DNA from 4 places in the Paenibacillus sp. J53TS2 genome. Region 3 is predicted to be linked to each of the others. Evidence: predicted binding sites of a transcription regulator. Region 3 holds the regulator's gene; each other region holds the start of a gene.

Region 1 (3,180 bases), 180 kb from region 3:
GGAAATGTGCGGCATCGACGTGCCGGCTGGAACGAAAATTCTCGTTGCTGAAATCGAAGGCGTGGGTCCGAAATTCCCGTTGTCTGCTGAGAAATTGAGCCCTGTACTCGCTTGCTACAAAGTGAAAAACGCGGAACAAGGCATCGAACGTGCTCTGGAAGTCGTTCAATTCGGCGGCATGGGTCACTCCTCGGTCATCCACTCGGATAATGAAGAAGTGATTCAAAAATTCTCGGAACGGATGCCGACTTGCCGGATCCTGGTAAATCAGCCTTCCTCGCAAGGCGGTATCGGCGACATCTACAACACGAACCTGCCGTCGCTGACGCTGGGCTGCGGATCGTATGGACGCAACTCGACTTCGTCGAACGTCACGGCTGTCAATCTGATCAACGTGAAAAGGGTGAATCGTCGTACCGTGAATATGCAATGGTTTAAAGTGCCTAACAAAATCTACTTCGAGAAGAATTCGACGCAATACCTGGCCAAAATGCCGGACATCTCCCGCGTGCTGATCGTCACTGACCCGATGATGGTGAAGCTGGGCTATGTGGAAAGAGTGGAACACTATCTGCGTCAACGCCAAACGCCGGTTGCTATCGAAGTGTTCTCGGATGTCGAACCGGATCCATCGACGACGACCGTGGAACGCGGGACCGAGCTGATGGCCAAATTCCAACCGGACTGCATTATCGCCTTGGGCGGCGGTTCGCCAATGGATGCGGCGAAAGGCATGTGGCTGTTCTACGAATATCCGGATACCGACTTCCATAACCTGAAGCAAAAATTCATGGATATTCGCAAACGGATCTACAAATACCCACGTCTGGGACAAAAAGCGAAATTTGTTGCGATTCCAACAACGTCGGGTACGGGTTCCGAAGTCACCTCGTTTGCGGTTATTACGGACAAAGTCAACGGCAACACGAAATATCCTTTGGCGGATTACGAGTTGACGCCGGACGTGGCGATCATTGACCCTGAATTTGTATACAGCTTGCCGAAGGTTGCGGTAGCCGATACCGGTATGGACGTACTGACACATGCAATCGAAGCTTACGTGTCGGTGATGGCCAACGACTTTACGGACGGCCTCGCGATCAAAGCGATCCAACTGGTGTTCGAGTGGCTGGAGAAATCCGCGCTGACCGGCGACAAACTGGCCCGCGAGAAAATGCACAACGCTTCGACCCTGGCGGGTATGGCGTTCGCGAACGCATTCCTCGGCATCAACCACAGCTTGGCGCATAAATGGGGCGGCCAATACCATACGGCGCATGGACGCACGAATGCGATCCTGATGCCGCATGTGATCCGGTACAATGCGAAGAAACCTACGAAATTCGCCGCTTGGCCGAAATACACGAACTTCGTGGCCGACGAGCGTTACGCGGAAATCGCCCGTATCCTGGGACTTCCGGCTCGCACGACGGAAGAAGGCGTGAAGAGCTTGATCAAAGCCATCCGCGACCTGAACAAAAAACTGGGCATTCCGGAAACGTTCCAAGAGCTTGGCTTCGATCCGAAGGATTTTGAATCGCGCGTCGATTACTTGGCAGATCGTGCCTTTGAAGACCAATGTACGACGGCGAATCCGAAGCTGCCGCTCGTAACTGAACTGGCTGATGTATATCGCGACGCCTTCTACGGAAGATTTGAAGAATAAGTGAACATCGCTTCATGAAAACGTGACAAATATCACTTAATGTGATATTTGTCACAATCTTTTTATAGGACATAAGCTATGATTACATTATAAATGATCCCTCATAGAGTGATGATGGAGTGGAACCCCGGTCCGGATGGCCGGGCACAATTATTGTCTAAGTTGTGAAAAGTATCACAAATTTTAGGGATCATGAAGCGCGGGATATATCCTTCAAACCGCGACCACTATATAAAATGGAGGGAATAAAGATGTCGGTGATCGAAAAAGAAGTGCAAGAAGTGCAAAACGCATGGAGAGGCTTCAAACCGGGCAAATGGATGAATGAGGTGAATACCAAGGATTTCATCGATACGAACATCACGCCTTATGTCGGTAACGAATCTTTCTTGAAAGGCGCTACGGCTAACACGAAGGCCTTGTGGGAAATCGTATCGGGCTTGTCCAAGAAAGAAAGAGAAGCTGGCGGCGTATTGGATGTTGACGTAAACACGCCTTCGACCATTACTTCCCATGCTCCTGGATACCTTGACAAAGACAAAGAACAAATCGTTGGTGTGCAAGGCTCCGCGCCTTTCCAACGCACGATCCGTCCTAACGGCGGCATCCGGATGGTTATTACCGCTTGTAAAGCTTACGGCTTTGAGCTTCCGGAAGATATCGTGGATCTGTACACGAACGTTCGTAAAACACATAACCAAGGCGTATTTGATGCCTATACTGCAGATATGAGAAACGCTCGTCATACCGGGATTATCACCGGCTTGCCAGATGCTTACGGCCGCGGCCGCATCATCGGCGACTATCGCCGCGTAGCCCTGTACGGCGTGGACTTCCTGATCAATCAAAAGAAACAAGAGCATGCCGAACTTGATGTTGACGTGATGAGCGAAGAAGTCATTCGCCAACGCGAAGAGTTGTCCGAGCAAATCCGCGCTTTGGGCGAGTTGAAACAACTGGGTCAAATGTACGGGTTCGACATCGCTAGACCAGCAAACAATGCGAAAGAAGCTTTCCAATGGCTGTATTTCGGATACCTTGCAGCCGTTAAAGAACAAGACGGCGCTGCAATGTCCCTTGGCCGCGTATCTTCGTTCCTCGACGCTTATATCGAACGCGACCTGGCTGAAGGCGTGTTGACGGAAGAAACGGCTCAAGAGCTGGTTGACCACTTCGTCATGAAACTGCGGATCGTAAAATTCCTGAGAACTCCGGAATATAACGAATTGTACAGCGGCGACCCAACTTGGGTAACCGAATCGATCGGCGGGATGTCTGTACAAGGCGTAACCCGCGTAACAAAGAACAGCTTCCGCTTCCTGCACACGCTCTACAACCTGGGGGCTGCTCCAGAACCAAACCTGACCGTGCTCTGGTCGGATAAACTGCCGGACGCGTTCAAGAAATTCTGTGCCAAAGTATCGATCGAAACCAGTTCGATTCAATACGAAAACGACGATTTGATGCGTCCGATCTACGGCGACGACTACGGTATCGCTTGCTGCGTATCTGCA
Region 2 (3,180 bases), 130 kb from region 3:
AGTACTCGATGACCGTATAGCCGGTAGCCTGCTTGAACACTCGCGTCAGATAATACGTTGACAGTTGCACCAAATCAGACAACTCCGCCAATGTGAGCCGCTCAGTAAGATGCTCACGCATATGTTGGATCACCTTTTCGACTTTAAGCGCAACCGCGTGATTCTGATTTTGTCTCTTTACCTGTAAGAAGATTTCATATAGCAGCTGCTGCAATCTGGCTCTTGCCAACAGCTCATAACCCGGCAGTTTGGCGGACCAGGCGGCCGTCAGCCTTTGAAAGGCGTCCACGACCAAGTATCCATTTTGCAGTATGCGCATCGGCGGCAACGGTAGCCTTTCATGTTCCTTTCCGATAGACCAAGCGCCTTCGTCATATCCGATGCTCGTATAGCTGAAGTGGACCGAATAGAAACAAATCGGCTCCTCTTCATCCATTTCAATCATATGCGGTAACCCCGCACGCAAGTAAAAGATCAACCCCTCCTGAACGAGATGCTTCTTGCCGCTCAGCGTTAAGCTGCCCTTACCTCCGGTTACAAGCAGCAGCTCATGATGCTGAAGCGTTCTGCTAATTTGGGTCCTGATCTTCTTGCCATCGTTTGGTTGCTTACTATTGCAGTAATGGATATGAAAATAGAGATTATTCAAGTTCATAACCGATCGCCTCCACCGGGTCTTCCGCTGCGGAACGCAGCTACTGCGATTAGAACATACGGCCGGGCAAACCGCAACCTCCCGCCCTCTGAAGACGTAGAACTATTATCTGAATGTGGGAGGATTAACGGATCTATGTATTCGTAAAATCATTTTTGGTATAAAAACAAGGCCAACCTGATTGGTTGGCCTTCGTTATGATTAGGACTAAACTTACTTCACTTCTGTTGCGCCCGTTACTTTACCGTCGATTTTCGCGCTAGCTTGCACGTCCGCGTTGGCGAAGTACAGGTTGCCGTCGATCGTAGCGGTTTTATCCAAGTTGAACCCGTTTGCTTCTACATAGACGTCACCTTTCACGGTACCGCCTTGAATTCTCAGGTTTTCACTTTGTACCGTCAGTTTAGGAACCGTCAATGTAAACGAAGCGGTGATGTTGTGATCTTCGTCTTGGGTGTACAGCGCGATTTTACGATAGATGTCTTTTGCAGCATCGTTTTTGTCATGGAATTCACCAGCAACTACAACATCCTTATCGACTGTCAAGTCGTCCAGAATCGCGACGATCCAAGTCCCTTTTTCGCTGACTGCATTCGTGAACGCATCCGCTTGGTTTACGATCGATGCCGTCGTCGTTACGTCGGTTTGTTCAGCGGGTTTATTTGTGTTTTCCGCCGTATTCCCGTTATTCGAACCGCAACCTGCCAGCAACGCCGCTGCAATCCCTGCTACTACCAAACCTTTGACCATTTTCATTTGATTTCCCTCCTGTTTTTATCTTCAGTTTGAATTATAAAAAAAAGTGGAATCATATAATGTGATTTATTTCACTTTAAATGTGCTTTTTTTCACATAACAAGTCACAGCTTGTTCATCATTTTTCCACCTTCCTCCTGTTCGAGTGAACAAGCCGATCGGAAACCGACCGGCTTTAATGTATATGAACCCCCTGACGGGAGGAGTTGTTAGCGTTGCGTATGGAGCGGCGTTCCCATCGGTGAAGAGCCTGAGCCCCCATCTACGCTGATTTCCGCCCCGTTGACAAAGGATGCATCGTCTGAAGCCAGAAATAACACGGTATTTGCCAGTTCTATAGGTTCGCCCATTCGGTTCAGCGGGATGCTGCGTTTCAAATAATCTTCCAGCTGATTAAAAGCTGGTGCAGCAGTATCTCCCCAAATCGGCGTTTTCGTGGCGCCCGGCACGACGGTATTGACGCGGATCCCGCGCGGTGCCAGTTCCGAAACCAGAACCCGCGCCATGCTTGTGACCGCCCCTTTGCTCGCAGCATAAGCGGCATACCCCGGACTGCCGGCTTTGGCCAGAACAGAACCGTTCAGGATCACGGAGCCCCCCTCTCTCATATGGGACGAAGCCGCTTGAATCGTGAAGAATACACCGGCGACGTTGATATCGAGAATGCGCTTAAACAGGGACGGGTCCGTACTGCCGAGTGGCGTACTTCCGCTGATCCCGGCATTGGCAAACACGATGTCTAATCCGCCAAAGGCTTCCACTGCTGCCGCGACGGCCTTCTCGGCGCTCTCCGGATCAGCCGCGTCCGATACCACGCCAATGCTATTGGATGTGCCCAGCGTATCCACCGCTTTCTTCAAATTGTCCGGGTTCCTTCCCGTTATGACAACTTTCGCCCCTTCGGCTACAAACAATTGGGCCGTGGAGAATCCAATCCCGCTGCTCCCTCCAGTAATCAACGCTACTTTACCTGCTAGTTTTCCCATCGTACTCGCTCCTTTAGATAGATGTTTATTGAGAATGATCATTCTCTTTTGTACAAAAAAAAGACTACTTCAACAAAGACAACGTCGTATCGACGATCCGGACGAGCTTCTCTTTATCTTCAACTGTCTTCACCATTACCCTAAGGCCAGCCAAGGCATTATTGAAATAGGACGCGAGCTCCTCCGCGTTCAACGACGGATCTAACTCATCTGATCGTTGTCCGGCTTCGATCAGCCCACGGATCACGATCTCGGAATGCGCCCAACCCTCGGTCACGAAAGCCCTGGCATCCGCGTCGATCGTTGCGAGCTCAACCGCCGTGTTCACCATCAGGCAGCCCGCCGGGAATCCCTTTTCCGGATAGATCACCATTTCGAATAAGGCGCGGATCGCTTCCTTTGTGGAACGGGCTCCGTTCATCGCCTCCACCATCCGTTTCGCGATCACTTCCTGATACCGGTTCAGCGCTCGGACATACAGAGAATGCTTATCGCCGAATGTGTCATACATGCTGCGCTTATGAACTCCCATTTGCTCGACCAAATCCTGCATCGACGTTCTCTCATAGCCTTGTTCCCAAAATAGCTTCATCGCTTTCAGCAACACCGTATCCTCGTCAAATTGTTTGGCTCTGGCCAATGGGCGGTCCCTCCTTTCATCTTGAGTTTATCATATTGAGAACGTTCGGTAAAGAATTATTTTAGAATTTCCGTTCTCCTATTATTTAATGAAAAAGCAGCTCCCTGCAACGGAAAATTCCGTCCGGGAGCTGCATTCATTCA
Region 3 (3,180 bases):
TCGATAGATGCGTCGTCCGCGGAGAAAGCTGCGGAATGGTGCGCAGTGATCGATGGCATCTACCCAACGTTGGTGGATGTGAAAGAGAGCTGGGACAAGCTCAGCGAGCTGCTGTTCAGCTTGATGCCGGATCGCAGCGATGCGGCCCCCGGCGATCCGGGGCAATTCGTATATCGGCTGCTGCCGACCCGAAAGCCGAAGGATTGGGAGACACTGACCGCGCTCGAAAACCAGATTTACGTGGGTCTGGGCGACGTGCTTCGCAAAGGGGATCGTCTCATGTCTGAGATTCGGGAGGAGCAGGATGATTATGCTGCGGAAAGCCTGCTTACCGATATCAGCGGCTTGTTTAAGGATTTAGCTGGAGAACGGGAATCACTGCGGTTCTTCATGAAGCTGGAAAGCGAAGACACGGTTTATTGGATGGAAGCCAACGGGAATTACCGCAGCCGCTCGCTGCAAATGTACGCGGTGCCGATTGACGTTAGCGCCCAGTTGAAGGAATTTTTCTTCGATCGGAAAAAAAGCGTCGTTATGACTTCCGCGACATTGTCAGTCGATAAGTCGTTTCAATATATGATCGAGCAGTTGGGTCTGACGGAGGCGGCGGAAGAGGAACGGTTGATTACGTCGATGTTGCCATCTCCGTTTAATTACCGGGACCAGGCACTCTTAGTCATTCCACGTGATTTTCCGAGCGTAAAGGGCAGCGTGGGAGATGATCACTTCATTAACACGTTGGTGCAGTCGTTGGCAGATTCCGCGGTGGCTACGCAAGGCCGCATGCTGGTGCTGTTTACGTCCTACCGGATGCTGAGACAGGTGTATGACCCGCTGAAAGAGTTGCTCTCGGCGCAGGGGATCACCGTCATCGGGCAAGGGATGGACAGCGGTAGCCGTACCAAGCTGACTCGGCGCTTCCAGGGTCAAAATGCATCGGTGCTGCTGGGGACGAGCAGTTTCTGGGAAGGGGTAGATATCCCCGGCGAGGCGCTGACAAGTTTAGCGATCGTGCGGCTGCCTTTTCAACCGCCGAACCATCCGCTGGTGGAAGCCAAGAGTGAGCGACTGCAGCGGGAGAAGAAAAACCCATTTATGAAGTTATCCGTCCCGCAGGCGGTTATCCGCTTCAAGCAAGGATTCGGGCGACTCGTCCGTTCCTCGCAGGATCGTGGCATCGTAATCGTTTATGATACCCGTATCCTGGAGTCTTACTATGGGAAGTATTTTTTATACTCTTTGCCCGGACCGAAGATGGAGCATATGCCGATGAATCAAATGGTACCTCGCATCTCGGAATGGTTGAATCCCGAAGCCTAAACCGCTTTATTGATCGCATTGAAGAATAGGGGGAAACGAAGCATGAAGTCAGAAAAAATTTCGGACGCCGTCGTCCGCAGACTGCCGGTTTACCTGCGTTTCTTGAACGAACTCAGCCGCAGGGAGGTCCCCACGGTCTCCTCGCAGGAGCTGGGCCAGAAGTTGGATCTGAATCCCGCGCAAATCCGCAAGGATTTAGCGTATTTCGGCGATTTTGGTCGGAAGGGGATCGGCTATGACGTGGCTTACCTAATCGAGAAGATTCAACAGATTCTCAACCTGGACCAGCAAATTAACGTGGCGTTAGTCGGTGCCGGTAATCTAGGGCAAGCCCTTTCGAATTATAATGCTTATTTGAAGGATAATATGAAAATCGTCGCCGTGTTCGACGCATCGCCAGCAAAGATCGGTACCCAAATCAACAACATCACGATTCAACCGATTGAGGAGCTGGTAGCTACGGTACGAGCGAATAATATCCGTATTGGGATCATAACGGTACCTGACACAGAAGCCCAGCGCGTGGCAGACGAGCTGGTTGCGGCCGGGATCGGAGCCATCCTGAACTTCGCGCCAACGATTCTCAAGGTGCCGTCGGAAGTGCGGATTCATGCGGCCGATTTCACTACAGACCTGCTTAGCTTGGCATATTATCTGGAGGATGGAAAGGAACAAGCCAACGTATGAGTCGTAAATGGTTAATTAAGAACGGGACGTTTGCCGTACTGGAGACCAATCGCCCCGTGATTCATGGATATATGCTTGTTGAAGGCGATTCGATCACCTATATCGGAGAAGAGCGCCCGGAAGGCGTGGAAGGCGCCGAAACGTTTGACGGCAAAGGCTTGTTATTTTTGCCAGGACTGATTAACACCCATGGTCATGCGGCGATGTCGCTGTTGCGCGGTTATGGGGATGACATGGTACTGCAAACCTGGCTGCAGGAGAAAATGTGGCCGATGGAAGCCAAGTTTACCGCTGCTGACGTTTATGCCGGAACGGCGCTGTCCGTACTGGAAATGCTTAAAGGCGGTACGACCACGTTCTTGGATATGTACGATCAGATGGACGAAGTCGCCAAGGTTGTCGAGGAATCCGGCATTCGCGCCGTACTGATGCGCGGAGCGATCGGGCTATGCTCGCCGGAAGAGCAGGATCAGAAGCTTAAAGAAGCGATCGCGTTTGCCCAGAATTGGCACGGTAAAGCGGAAGGACGCATCACGACGATGATGTCGCCTCATGCGCCATATACCTGTCCGCCGGCTTTCATCGAGAAGTTCGTACAAGCCGCCCACGATCTCGATCTACCGATGCATACGCATATGTCGGAGACACGCGCCGAGGTGGAGCAGAACGTGAACGATTACGGCGTTCGCCCGGTAGAGCACCTGCGGAAGCTGGGCATGTTCTCCCGCCCGACGCTGCTCGCCCATGCCGTACATTTGACGGACGAGGAAATCGAGGTCTTGGCTTCTCATGGCGTTACCGTCTCTCATAATCCGGGTAGCAACTTAAAGTTGGCCAGCGGCGTTGCCAGAGTACCGGAGCTCCTGAAGAAGGGAGTCGTGGTATCGCTGGGTACTGACGGTGCAGCCAGCAACAATAACCTGGACATGCTGGAGGAGATTCGTTTGGCCGCGCTGATTCATAAAGGCGTATCCGGGGATCCGACGGCGATTCCGGCTCTAGAAGCACTCAAGATGGGGACGGAGTACGGCGCGAAGTCGGTCTTCTTGCCGAACACCGGGAAGCTTGCGGCTGGCATGAAGGCGGATTTCATCGCCTTGAACACGGAGCAGGCTCATTTTCTGCCGCGAACGGATTTCATCTCGCACACCGTGTATTCTGCTGGACCAAAAG
Region 4 (3,180 bases), on a different contig from region 3:
ACTCGCCTGGACCTTCGAAGAAGTGGATGCCAAGCTCAAGGACATTATGCGCAATATCTACCAAAGCAGCGTGAACGCGGCTGAGGAATTCGGCCATGCCGACAACCTGGTTGTAGGTTCCAATATCGCCGGCTTCCTGAAGGTCGCTAATGCGATGCTGGCTCACGGTATCGTATAAACAATCCAATGAAAGCAAAAGAGTCGCCTGAAGGATTCGTCCTTCAGGCGACTCTTTTGTTTATCGACTTGAGTTTAGTAAGCCAAAGCGTCCAGTGCTTTGATATGAGACAAATACCGGATGTTGCTCGCTTCCTTCATCATCGTTGCTGGCAACCCGCGCAGCTGGGTATTGCTCGCGCCGATCGTCGCCACGGCGTCTTTGCGTCCCAGAGAGGCCAGCGTACCGGAGTTAACCGGGCTAAAACCGTTCATTTGCTTGCCGTACAGGTACGCGAACAAGTTGTAGCCGATCAGCTCGCCCATTTGCCAAGCGATTTGCGCCGTTGGCGGGTAAGGGCGGCCATCCGCGCCCATGTAAACGGCGCTGTCGCCGGCAACGAACACGTCCGAATGCGAGACGGACTGCAAGAAATCATTGACCGAAGCACGGCCACGGTTCACTTCAAGCCCCGATTCGCCAACGAGCGGATTCCCTTGCACGCCGCCCGTCCAAACGAAGGTGTTTGCCACGATTTTTTGCCCGTCTTTCAAATCGATCGTGTTGCCCTCCACATTGGTTACCGGCAGACCCGTCAAGAACTTCACGCCGCGTTTCTCAAGGCTGGCTGTGGCGCGTTCAATCAATACGTCCGGCAGTACCGGCAAAATCTTCGGTCCCGCCTCCACGAGCATTAGCTTAATGTCGCTTTGATTCACGCCATATTTCTTCGTCAATTCTGGCAGCTTGTCAGCGATTTCCCCAACAAGCTCAACGCCGGTCAATCCGCCGCCGCCGATTACGATGGACGCGTCCGCTTCATTACCGGAAGCAGCATATTCACGAATGCGCGATTCAATATGCTCGTGAATCCGTCTGGCGTCGTCCGCCGATTTCAGAACCATGCTGTACTTCTCCAAGCCCGGAATGCCGAAATAAGCGGTAATGCTGCCCAGACCCACGACAAGAGCGTCATAGGACAAGACGGTGCCGTCGGAGAGTTTCACTTCTTTCATATCGACCGAAAAATTCTCTACCTTGGCGATCCGCAAATCAATGTCTTTCCCCTTGAACAGCTTCTCCAGCGGCAAAGATACTGCGCGTTCAGAAATACTGCCCGCCGCAAGGCGATGCAGTTCGGTGATGATCTGATGCGTCGGAAATTGGTTGACCACCGTGATCCGAGCTTGTGATTTATCCATGAACTTACGGGCCGACAATGCGCTGAGTACGCCGCCGTAGCCGGCGCCCAAAATTACAATATGTTTTGACATAATCGTATTCCTCCGTTAGTTTTGATGACGGTCCCGTTCACCGGAGACTTGAAGATAAGCGTTCATGAAACGAAGCAGCTTTTGGGTTTGCGGATCCTTCAGCATTTTCATCAACCCAAACACGCCGATCACTTCTTGACTGTCCTCGGCGCGATCCTTCGCTTCGATCACGTTCGCCGCCAGGTGCTTCACTTTACCAACGACCGGCCCGGCAATTTCCGAAATCGCACCGACGGTGTCGCTCTTCAGGACATCATCCGCAGCCACCCCTTTGGCAAAATCATACGATTTCGTCAAAACCCCTACGAGTTCATTCAATTTCGGAAGCTGCTCTACCAGAGCCGTCAACGATTGCTGTACCTCCGGCTTCAAGAGCTGCTCCAGGAGCTCCTGCTGTCCGCTTGCGTTCGGGGCTGCAGATTGCTCCGCTTTCGTTTCAGTAACTGTTTCTGACATACTCGATTCTCCTTTGCGATAATCTGAGGACTCCCTGCCGAACTTCAGTTCATGCATAGTGTTCCTCCTTTGGATGCCTCTAACCCGTTTCGAGTTAGTGAAAATTTGCACATCTCAACCTTGAACAATCCGAATAAATTGTAACATATTTTCAATAAAAAAGGACCGTGTAAGTGATAAAATTCACGGCCCTTATTGATATCAATTTTCGATGAATTCTAAACTCCATAAGTAGAAGGTAATGTCTCTTTCAAAAAATCGCAAAATAGCTTTTCGGTCGGCGCAAGCTCCCGATTCGCCGGAATGATTACCCCGACGTCCCGGGTCACTTGCGGCTCCATCATTGGCAGCGACACCATCGTGGAGGGAATATGCTCCCCTAATGCGATTTCCGGAAGCAATGTCAAACCTAGCCCGGCGGCCACCAGTCCCTTGATCGCGTCCAGATCGTCCCCTTCAAACGAAACCTTCGGTTGAAAACCCATTTTGTCGCAAGCGTCGACCACGATTTCCCGCAGGATAAATCCTTTAGGAAATAAGACGAACACATCCTCCCGCAGGTCATCCAGCCCTACCGAGTCGCGGCCGGCCAATCGATGCCCGGCGGGTAACAGCACCTTGAAATTTTCGCGGAATAACGCCTCGCCTGTCACTTGCTGTTCCCCTTGGGGGACCGGGCCGATCATGGCCAGATTCATCACGCCGCCGCCGACCCAGTCCAGGAGTTCTCGATACGATCCATGCTGCAGTTGAAAATGGACCTCCGGATACCGGCGTCGGAAAGCCGATACAACCGTTGGTACCAGGTTTGCAGCGAGGCTGCTCGGAAAGCCGATTCGCACCGTCCCGCGCTCCGGATCGAGATATTCGTGAATCTCCTGCTGCGCCTGCTCGATTACTTTCATCATCTGTTCCATATGCTGCAGGAACTGCCGGCCAATCGGCGTCAACTTCACCTTGCGGCCTTCATGGACAAACAGATCGACGCCCAGCTCTGCTTCCAGCTTAAAGATCTGCCGGCTGACCGCCGACTGCGACACATGCAGCGCATACGACGCTTCCGTCACATGCTCCAGCTTAGCCGCCTCCATAAAGTATTGGATTTGCCTGAGCTCCATCCCCTCACCCCGTCCGCTGCATTTTGGTTTCTATCCGATAGAGTGCGTGTAAAGCTTACACCTTGTGAAATATATTAAACACCATTATATCGACTCCCCTTCGAAAACGGAAGCACAAAAGGCATATTGGTAAGGAGAATAGGAGGTTTATAGCCTGATGAGTGTGCCTGAAATG

Evidence for each region. The regulator Rex, encoded in region 3, represses fermentation and respiration genes when NADH is low (regulators of the CRP and FNR family bind a similar motif). The targets are predictions, from matches to a motif close to TTGTGAAATATTTCACAA.
Region 1: a site for Rex is predicted at 1,829-1,846, ahead of pflB (formate C-acetyltransferase). Genes of this name have one in related genera too.
Region 2: a site for Rex is predicted at 1,471-1,488, ahead of KJS42_RS11620 (polymer-forming cytoskeletal protein). Genes of this name have one in related genera too.
Region 4: a site for Rex is predicted at 1,983-2,000, ahead of KJS42_RS05765 (DUF1641 domain-containing protein). Genes of this name have one in related genera too.

What each region holds. Positions count from the first base shown of each region.
Region 1 covers NZ_BOSK01000004.1:8,118-11,297, forward strand. Annotated here, with positions in the region: gene adhE (bifunctional acetaldehyde-CoA/alcohol dehydrogenase) at 1-1,666, shown strand, start outside; gene pflB (formate C-acetyltransferase) at 1,918-3,180, shown strand, end outside.
Region 2 covers NZ_BOSK01000004.1:319,665-322,844, reverse strand. Annotated here, with positions in the region: gene KJS42_RS11625 (helix-turn-helix transcriptional regulator) at 1-655, opposite strand, end outside; gene KJS42_RS11620 (polymer-forming cytoskeletal protein) at 869-1,411, opposite strand; gene KJS42_RS11615 (SDR family NAD(P)-dependent oxidoreductase) at 1,621-2,397, opposite strand; gene KJS42_RS11610 (TetR/AcrR family transcriptional regulator) at 2,462-3,037, opposite strand.
Region 3 covers NZ_BOSK01000004.1:186,702-189,881, forward strand. Annotated here, with positions in the region: gene dinG (ATP-dependent DNA helicase DinG) at 1-1,320, shown strand, start outside; gene KJS42_RS10995 (redox-sensing transcriptional repressor Rex) at 1,339-2,007, shown strand; gene KJS42_RS11000 (amidohydrolase) at 2,004-3,180, shown strand, end outside.
Region 4 covers NZ_BOSK01000002.1:258,988-262,167, forward strand. Annotated here, with positions in the region: gene gdhA (NADP-specific glutamate dehydrogenase) at 1-178, shown strand, start outside; gene KJS42_RS05760 (NAD(P)/FAD-dependent oxidoreductase) at 253-1,431, opposite strand; gene KJS42_RS05765 (DUF1641 domain-containing protein) at 1,447-1,887, opposite strand; gene gltC (glutamate biosynthesis transcriptional regulator GltC) at 2,106-3,005, opposite strand.